DNA from 3 places in the Lactobacillus sp. B4005 genome. Region 1 is predicted to be linked to each of the others. Evidence: predicted binding sites of a transcription regulator. Region 1 holds the regulator's gene; each other region holds the start of a gene.
What was found. Region 1 encodes Rex, which represses fermentation and respiration genes when NADH is low (regulators of the CRP and FNR family bind a similar motif). Its sites were predicted from a motif close to TTGTGAANTANTTCACAA; they were not measured.

Region 1 (3,288 bases):
CGGTCACCAAAGCCTGGAGCCTTAACAGCAACAACGTTGAAAGTACCACGAATCTTGTTCAATACTAAAGTAGGAAGTGCTTCACCAGAAACGTCATCAGCGATAATCAATAATGATTTACCTTGTTGAACAATCTCTTGCAATAATGGCAAGATGTCTTGAATGTTAGAAATCTTCTTGTCAGTAATTAAAACATATGGGTTGTCCAAATCTGCTTCCATCTTGTCGTTGTCAGTTACCATGTATTGTGATAAGTAACCACGATCGAATTGCATACCTTCAACTACTGATAATTCAGTTTCAATACCACGTGAGTCTTCAATTGTGATAACACCATCGTTACCAACTTTTTCCATTGCATCAGCGATTAAGTCACCAACTTCTTTTGAAGCAGATGAAACTGAAGCAACTTGCGCAATTTGATCTTTTGAAGAAACAGTGTGACTTACTTTATGTAATTCATCAACAACAGCCTTGGTAGCTTTTTCAATTCCGCGACGAACACCTACGGGGTTAGCACCAGCAGTTACATTCTTCATTCCTTCACGGATGATTGCTTGAGTTAACACAACTGCAGTAGTGGTACCGTCACCGGCAATGTCGTTAGTCTTTTGTGCAGCTTCGGCAACTAGCTTAGCACCCATGTTTTCGTAGTGATCTTTTAATTCAATTGACTTAGCAATGGTAACACCATCGTTAGTAATTTCAGGATTGCCATAAGATTGCTCTAAGACAACGTTTCTACCTTTAGGACCGATTGTTGCCTTAACAGTATCAGCTAACTTATCAACACCCTTTAATAGGGAACGTCTTGCTTTTTCTGAGAATTTAATATCTTTTGCCATAATTTTCGCTCCTTAATTACTTAACCACTGCCAAAATATCTTTTTCATGAAGGACTAAGAATTTTTCACCTTCGTATTCAACGTTAGTGCCAGAATACTTGTCATATAGAACAACGTCGCCCTTTTCAACTGACATTGGGATCTTGTTGCCGTTTTCTGCATAACTGCCTTCACCGACAGCAACAACTTCACCTTCTGTTGGCTTTTCTTTAGCATTTGAAGCAAGGACGATTCCGCCTACAGTCTTTTCTTCTTCTTCTTTAACTTTTACGATCACGCGATCACCAATTGGTTGTAACACGTTTGTCCCTCCTAATTTTAATTTAAAATCATTTTTGTTATTTGTTAGCACTCTTATTAACCAAGTGCTAACTTACAAATATGATAATACCCCCTTTTAATGAAAAAAGCAAGAAAAAATTAGCACTTTTTTACTTAAAGTGCTAATTTTCTTTAGCCATTGCAGCGGCGGCTTTATAAATTTATCTATTCTTATCTTTATCCGAATCAAGGAAATAAATGAGGGTTTGTAATTCAGTCGCCAAGTCAACATTTTGAATTCTAACCCCGGTTGGAGCTGATAACCGAATTGGCGTAAAGTTCATAATGCCCTTAATGCCAGCTTCGACCATGTCATCCGCTGTTTTTTGTGCAGAATCTGACGGCACTGTCAAAATAGCGATGGTGATCTGTTGGTCACTCAGCTGCTTTTGCAATTCACTCATTTCATAAACAGGAACGCCACTCAAAATTTTGCCCGTAATTTTAGGATTAATATCAAAAGCACAGGAAATTCGGATGTTATTGCTTCGTTTGAAGTTATAGTTGAGCAAGGCGTGTCCCAAATTACCTACACCAACTAATGCAACATTAGTTAAAGTATCTTGATTTAAAATCTTTTTAAAAAAGGATAGGAGACTTTTGACATCATAGCCATACCCACGCTTACCCAAAGCACCAAAATATGAAAAATCACGACGGATTGATGCACTATCAACCTGAACTGCTTCTGATAATTCAGTAGATGAAACTTTTTCTTTACCAGCTTCATTCAGGATAATTAGGTAACGATAGTAAAGCGGCAGTCTCTTCGCTGTCGCTGTAGGTATTTTTATTTTTTCCATTTTAAAAAGCCTCCAACTTAATATCACTAGTGAGCTTTTTTGTGAATTCACTCATCAATTAATATTATTTTACCTATAACTTACTGATATTTGCAAATGTTTTTTCACAATCTAACACAATCACAAAACACGATTTTACTGTTAATTAACCCGCTTTACATGGTAATTAAAAAATTATTTGTAAATAACTGAGCAAATACTCGTAATCAATTTACTAATGATGAAAAAATAATTTTACTTAAAAAAGGCTTATTTCTCATGCAGTTGCCAGCAGTCTTGCCACATATGCTAAAATAGACTTTAGGTGAAAAATATGATAATTGCACAAGGACACGATTTAGAAAAACAATTTGGTGCCAATACGCTATTCAATCACGTTAATTTCTCGATTGATTCAAATGCAAGAATTGGCCTTGTAGGACCAAACGGAGTTGGTAAAACCACACTCCTTAAAATTATGACGGGTGAAGAAGAAGCTACCCACGGCGAATTTACCATTAATAAAGGGATCGATGTGGGTTATATCGCGCAAGAAAATGGCTTAGATGAAAGTAAGAGCATTTGGGATGAAATGCTGACCGTTTTTGCGCCATTAATTGCAAAAGGACAAAAAATCCGCGGCTTGCAACAAGCAATTGCCGAACATCCGGAAGATAAGCAACTTTTAAAACAATATGACCAGTTGCAATTTGATTTTGAACAACAAGGTGGATATACCTATCAGGCGGATATTAAAAGTATTTTGAATGGTTTTAACTTCCCTGAAAATACTTGGACTAAAATTATTGGTGATCTTTCTGGTGGTGAAAAAACCCGGCTTGCCTTTGTCAAACTGCTTTTACGCAAGCCACCGCTACTTTTACTCGATGAGCCGACCAACTATTTAGATCTGGACACACTTGACTGGCTAGAAGGTTTTCTTAAAACATATTCCGGAGCAATTTTAGTTGTCTCTCACGACCAGTACTTTTTAGATCATCTTGCTAACCAAATTTTTGAATTACAATTTGGCAAACTAACAGCTTTTAAAGGAAACTATTCCGATTATGTTGCCCAGCGAAAGCAACGTGATCAGCAACAAGAAGAAGCTTACGAACGGCAGCAAGAAAAAATTAAAAAAGACGAGGAATTTATTCAAAAGAATTTAGTTCGGGCAAAAACGACTAAAAGAGCGCAAAGCAGGCGCAAGCAACTTGAGAAAATGGAACGAATCACGCCACCTAAGCACAAAAATAAGGTGCGGATTAAGTTCAAGAGTGAAAGACCCTCAGGTAAAGAAGTATTAATCTTACGGGATCTAACGATTGGCTACCCGACTA
Region 2 (3,288 bases), 430 kb from region 1:
ATAGTTCAAAGAAAATATCGCCGGTGCTGCGGCAGTTGCAGCTTTTCCAGTAGCAGCTGTAGTTGCTGCAGCTTTTTGCGAAGCGCCGCTGGTAGCAGCCTGTATCAACCATGGGAACTGTAGTTGCAATTTATTAGTGAACCATGAACCACTGCCTTGAACTTTATACCAACAGTCTATTATCCACATCATGCCAAGGTATATTCTTAGTGGCACTGTCCACAAGACATTCCCATAGCGATTAAGGTTGCCACGCCACAATGTGGGGCGCTTAATTCTGAACCATTCATCCATTACATAATGAAAAAGATAATGTCCTGAATAAATTGCTATAAAGTAAATCATGTCAACAATGTCCTTCATCAAAATGGCAAAGAATCCACTTAAATGAAACGTGTTAACTAAAGAAGCTACACCCCAAGCCGGCCCCAAAGATACCATAAAACCTGAGTATGTACCCTTAAATTTAACGGGCTCACCACCATTAATTTGATTGTAAATATTTCTTAGCGCACACTTCCCCGCAGATTCAGCTCCTTGGACTACTTGTGGTTCACCACGTCCACTATCGTCTGCATCATATAACGCAACATCACCAATAACATATATATGAGAATCAGTAGGAATTTGTGAATATTCATTAACGATTATTCGACCGGCTTTCCCAGTTTGAAAACCAAAATCTTTAGCCGTATCAACTGCTTTAACGCCAGCAGTCCAAATCAAGGTTCTCGTTGGAAATGTAGAGCCATCCTTAAGATCAACATAATTTTTATGAACTCCGACTACACCAGTGTTAGTTTTAATTTCAACTCCCTGTTTTAAGAGATACTGTGCTGCCTTATCAGCATCTGGTCGATCAAGCATATTCATGACCGTTGGCGCCATTTCCATCATCGTGATTTTAATGTCATTCTTTTGCAAATTATATTTTTTAGCTAATTCTCCACGCCATGAATTCAATTCACCAGCCATTTCTGTTCCTGTAAACCCAGTACCAACAACAACGAAGTTTAGGTACTGTGCTTTCTTTTCGGGATCACGTTCCCTAGATCCCATATGTACCATCAAATCAATATGATCACGTAATCTCTCAGCATCGTCTAGATTACCTAAAGTAAAGCCATATTCCTTGACACCAGTTGTCCCAAAGTCGTTTGGCTGGGAACCAATAGCTAACACAACATAATCATATGGGTAAACATTATTATCACCTATAACTTTTTTGGCAGACTGATCAATCTTTGTAACATTATCAGTTACAACATCAACATTTTTCCTGCGGGAAAATAAACGCTGTAAGTCATATTTAAGACTTTTTGCTTCTACTCGATTAGCCGCTACTTCATGTAGCGAAGTCATCATCGTCATATAAGGATTTTTATCAATCAGTGTAATTTTAACATCTTGCCGTTTTTTCATTTTCTTTGCAAGATGCTTAGTCGTATAGAGACCGCCGAAGCCCCCTCCAATTACAACAACATTTATTTCAGCCACTTTAAGCACCCTTTCAAAAGTAATAACTGTACATATTTCTAATTATACTAGACTTTATATATTGGGTAAAGTGCTAAATTTCACAAATATATTTTTTAATTGGTGTAATACGCTTTCTTTATTGTTACTCTGAATATTTTTAAAACTTTAAATTGCTATTGCATTAACTAAGTTCCTATTTTATAATTTTAATAAGTGAAGTAATACACAAATACGTTCATCTTATTAGCAAGGAGAAATTTATGAAAAAAAACAAGATTATTTACAGTGCAACTATGTTATCTTTATCTGCTTTATTATTAGGTGCCTGCTCAACAACAGCTAGCAATGATTCTTCCAAGAATTCGAAACCAAAAGAAAGTAAAGTTACTCAGAAAAAAGCCATCAAACAAGTTGCTGGAGGCAAGTTAAAAGATGGTGACTATAAACTGGTAGAAGACAATTTCTCCAATGGCTATCGATTAAAAATGGCAATGACGGTTAAAAATGGTAAAGTAATTGATACTAGTTATGATTACTTTAATAAAGATGGTAAATCGAAGGCAAAGGACGATAAATATGAAGAGCAAATGAAGAAATATTCTAAGGAAAAGATAGGTCCTAAAGAATATATTCCTGAGTTACGGAAATCATTCGCTAAAAATGGTGCTAATTCAAGTGCCATTCAGGTAGTATCAGGGGCAACCGGTTCCAGTATGACTTTAAAGAACTATGTTAACCAGTTAACTCAAGCCGCACAAAAAGGTAAAACAGGTACTATTCATATTAATAATGATAAAAAAATGAAAGATGGTACTTACAAGCTAGAAGAACAGAATTACAGTCATGATTACCGTCAAGTATTTGCAATGGTAATTAAAAAGGGTAAAATCAGCAGTTTTAAATATGATCAAATTAACAAAAAGGGTATTTCTAAAACCAAAAATTCTTCATACGAAAAACAAATGAAGAAAATTAATAATATTGGCCCTAAAGAGTATATTCCAAAATTACAAGAAGAGTTCTTAAAGTCTAAGGGTAATACTGAAAAAGTACAGGTAGTTTCAGGAGCAACTGAATCTTCCAATTCCTTTATTGCCTACGTCAGTCAGTTAATTAATGCAGCACAAAAAGGTGACACTAAGACTATAAAAGTAGATAATATTGTTTATCAGGAATAGAAATTTTAATTATTAATTAGAAAAAAGAGTGACATTATAGCCGCTCCTTTTTTGTTAAGGGATTTAAGATGAAAAAGCAAGTTTTGAAAGTACTATTAGTAATAGAACTACTAATAGCAGGAACTAGTTTGGCAGCATGCTCAACTCAAAGTAAAAATACCAAGGCTGTGAAAACCGAGATCACAACTCAGCCAATTTCTGATACTAAATTTTTAATGGGTACCGTTTGCACAATTAAAATATATAACAAGCATAAACATCAAGCATTACAGGCCGGTTTCGATCGCATTGAAACTTTAGCAAAAGAAACTACTGTTAATCAAAAGGGTAGTGAAATAGATAAAATCAATCAAAATGCTGGAATTAAGTCGACTAAGGTAACACCAACTATTTATAGGATGTGCAAGGATGCGTACTACTACAGTAAAATATCCGCAGGTACATTTGATTTTACCATTGGCCCTATTACTAGTTTGTGGCGAATTGGTTTTCCTGATGCTCATAAACCTAAAGAAAGCACAATTAAAAAGAAATTACCCTTAGTAAATTATCATAACGTCGTATTTAATGATCAAAAACGAACTGTTTTTCTAAAAAAGCGAGGTATGAAGCTAGATCTTGGCGGAATGGC
Region 3 (3,288 bases), 550 kb from region 1:
CCAAAAACGGCACCTTGGGTTCGCCCAGCATCTCCTTTGGGAGCTTCTATTTTAATTACATCAGCACCCCATTCGCCAAGCACCCTGCCAACAGTTGGTGCAGCCAAAAATTGCGTCAAATCAATAACTCTGATTCCCTTTAATATTTCATCGGCCATTTTTTATCTCCGCATTAGTTATAATTAAAGAGGATTGAAGCTAATAGTTTAATTTATTAGTTTCAGCCCTCCCAAGTTAGAATATCTCTTTATAAACTAGTAATTGGTGTCTGACCACCATCGTTGATCAGTAATCTCCCTGCTGTTAAGCGCTGAACCGAACGTGGTCCTTCCTCAAGCCACATTGCACGGCAATCGCGGTATAACCGTTCAGCTGGGCCATAAGGATTGTCTTGGAAGTAGCCAATTCCACCAAAAATCTCTAACATATAATCAGAAACCAGCTTAACAGTATTAATACTTTCAAGTTTAGCTAATGACGCCTTCTTAGTAATATCCTTTCCTTCATCGTAGTCTTTAGCTAAATCCCATAACATCAGCCTAAGTGCATGAACTTTAGCGCCCATATCGGCAATTTCAAAAATGATTGATTGCCGTTTGCATAATGGCTTACCGAAAGTTACCCGGTCTTTAGAGTATGCGATCGACATCTCCAACATTCTTTGAGCCATTCCCAAGTTAGAATCAGCAATATGTGCACGCGATAATGATAGCGAAGAGATTGCAACTTTCATTCCTTCGCCACGTTTACCCAACATAAATTTGTCTGGCACACGCATATCTGTAAACTTTAAGTCGGCATGACCAGCACCGCGGCACCCCATCATCAGTGGCATTTCATTAGCTTCAAATCCGGGTGTATTTGTTGGGACAAAGAATGCAGATAAGCGCTCATCACCTTCTTTATCAGGATCGGTAACAACGATTAGATAAGTAAAGTCAGCTACATCTGCATGAGAAATCAGCGTCTTTTCTCCGTTAATTACCCAGTCATCGCCGTCTTTAACAGCCAAGGTATGCAAATCAGCACCCGTACCGCCGCTTTTTTCAGTCAAGGCAAAATTGGCATAAATTGATTTATCTTGAAATTTATTCATGTACTTATCTTTTAATTCTTGACTACCAAAATTATCAAGAATTCGCCAATTCATGTCGGAGGCATGGTGCAAGTGCATTCTGATACCACCTTGAGTACGAGAAAATTCTTCTTGTACTTGTAGAATCTGTTTTTCACTCAAACCCCAACCTCCGTATTGTTTTGGCAACGCAAAGCGATACAAGTCATGCTTAATTGCTATTGGGAAAAAGTCTTGTGGAAATTTACGATTCTCTTCAATATAGTTAGTCATACGATCAAATTCATTTTGGGCCAAATGTCTAATTTCTTTAACGTAATTAGCAAAGTCTTCGTCAGTCATTGACTCACCCGGCTTAGCCTTGTGCATAATTGGTGTTTCTTCATATGGTGGTAATACATGCAATTGTTTTTGTTCAGTCATAATACAATCTCCTTTTTACTTTCTGAAGTTTTTTGAAAGCACTCTTAATTGACAATTGTATTATGTTGGCAAAAAATGACTTTGTAAAATTGATAACAAAGTTACTTTTATTAGTTTTATAAATACTTTTTACCATTATTTTGGCTGAAGTTTTGCTAAAATGACAAAGTTTATTGCGGACTTCTTAAATTGCCTGGTAAATTTATCAGCTAAATTACAACAGGCTCAACTATTAAGCTAAAATATTAATTTTTCCAATGATTATATTAAAAAATGTGAAAGCGTTTTTATTAAATTAGGTATAGCATCTATTATTAGGTAGTGAATATCATATATTTTTTGAGGTACTATCATGAATCTAAATCAACTTTACTATTTTCGTGAATTGGCAGAAGAAAAACAATACACTACAGCAGCTGAAAATTTATATATTAGTCAGCCCACTCTTTCAGTATCAATCAAACAACTAGAAAAAGAATTGCATTGCAAACTATTTAAGCATAATGGCCGCTACGTTCAATTAACCAACTATGGACGTATTTTTTACGATACGGTCACTAAATCTCTGGCTACTCTTGACCATGGTAAAAAGAAAATTGAACAAAAAATTAGTCAAGACAAAGGTAACATTCATATTGCCGGCATCCCTACCGCGATTGGTATCTTGCTTCCTAACTTGACCAAACAATATCAACAAGAAAGCAGTATTGCACCTCACTTTATTTATCACGACAACCCTTCTTATCAAATTTGTGAAGGTATTAAAAACGGCTGGTATGATATTGGAATCTGCTCATATGTGCCCGAATTTAGTGACTTTACTTATGTTCCACTTTATACTGAGGAAATTATTGCCATTGTTTCTCAAGAAAACGAACTAGCCAAAATTACGGAAATGACTCCAGAAGAGCTCCAGGGTGAATCGATTATTACGTATTCAAAAAAAATCCAAATTGGCAAGGATATTACTAATGCCTTATTAGCTACCGCATCAGATTTACACATTACTAATCGTTTACATGATGAATTGGCTATTGCTGGTCAGGTTCTTACAAATGACATCGTCGGTGTAGTGGCCAAAACGATTTACCTTAGTGGTTTTAATATTCACATGATTAAGCTCGATTTACCTAAAAATACACGCCAAGTATACTTGGTCTATGATTCCAACCAGAACTTTTCACCAGAAATCATTGATTTTCTCGATTTTATTAAAAGCCGTAAAAAAGAAATTCAAGAAATGGTTGATAATATTCTGGTCTAATTGATTGAAGGGGGGTGCAACATCTTCAGATGAATAAATTATGTCAATTATTAGGAGTTAATTTACCAATTATCCAAAAGCCTATTCACACGCTAACCAACGGTAAACTGATTGCTGCCATTTCAGAAGCAGGCTCATTAGGAATTCTGGGAATTAATGCAGGTTATCACGCACCTGATGCGCTAACAGGAGCCTCGGCAAGTAGTAGCGACCAAGTTGGCAAAGCTGGCAACAATTATATCCTTGACGCAATGCAGGAAAGAAATTTGATGAATGAACAAATAGACTATGTCTTAGCTCATACCTTTCGCCCATTTGCCATTGAAATTCCTAGTAGTGCCAGCATACCTGAGCAAGATCATACAGCAATGGAACTTGTAGAATTAATGCGCAAAAGAAGACTTACCATTGCTCTTTTTGAGGGATTTGGTCAAATTGCTTCAAAAGAATGGGTTCAATTACTTCACCATAATGGGATTAAAGTTATGCAAGCTGTCTCCCAGACTGATAGGGTAAAACAAGCGCA

Region 2: pplA (extracellular electron transfer flavoprotein PplA) is a predicted target of Rex. The motif match lies at 1,691-1,708, and genes of this name have one in related genera.
Region 3: J3U73_RS07170 (acyl-CoA dehydrogenase family protein) is a predicted target of Rex. The motif match lies at 1,580-1,597, and genes of this name have one in related genera.

What each region holds. Positions count from the first base shown of each region.
Region 1 is NZ_JAFNOZ010000002.1:17,505-20,792, forward strand. Features, by position in the region: gene groL (chaperonin GroEL) at 1-845, opposite strand, end outside; gene groES (co-chaperone GroES) at 862-1,146, opposite strand; gene J3U73_RS04460 (redox-sensing transcriptional repressor Rex) at 1,328-1,969, opposite strand; gene J3U73_RS04465 (ABC-F family ATP-binding cassette domain-containing protein) at 2,283-3,288, shown strand, end outside.
Region 2 is NZ_JAFNOZ010000002.1:449,235-452,522, forward strand. Features, by position in the region: gene J3U73_RS06605 (FAD-dependent oxidoreductase) at 1-1,497, opposite strand, end outside; gene pplA (extracellular electron transfer flavoprotein PplA) at 1,740-2,657, shown strand; gene J3U73_RS06615 (FAD:protein FMN transferase) at 2,726-3,288, shown strand, end outside.
Region 3 is NZ_JAFNOZ010000002.1:572,035-575,322, forward strand. Features, by position in the region: gene J3U73_RS07165 (CaiB/BaiF CoA transferase family protein) at 1-158, opposite strand, end outside; gene J3U73_RS07170 (acyl-CoA dehydrogenase family protein) at 248-1,498, opposite strand; gene J3U73_RS07175 (LysR family transcriptional regulator) at 1,851-2,762, shown strand; gene J3U73_RS07180 (NAD(P)H-dependent flavin oxidoreductase) at 2,792-3,288, shown strand, end outside.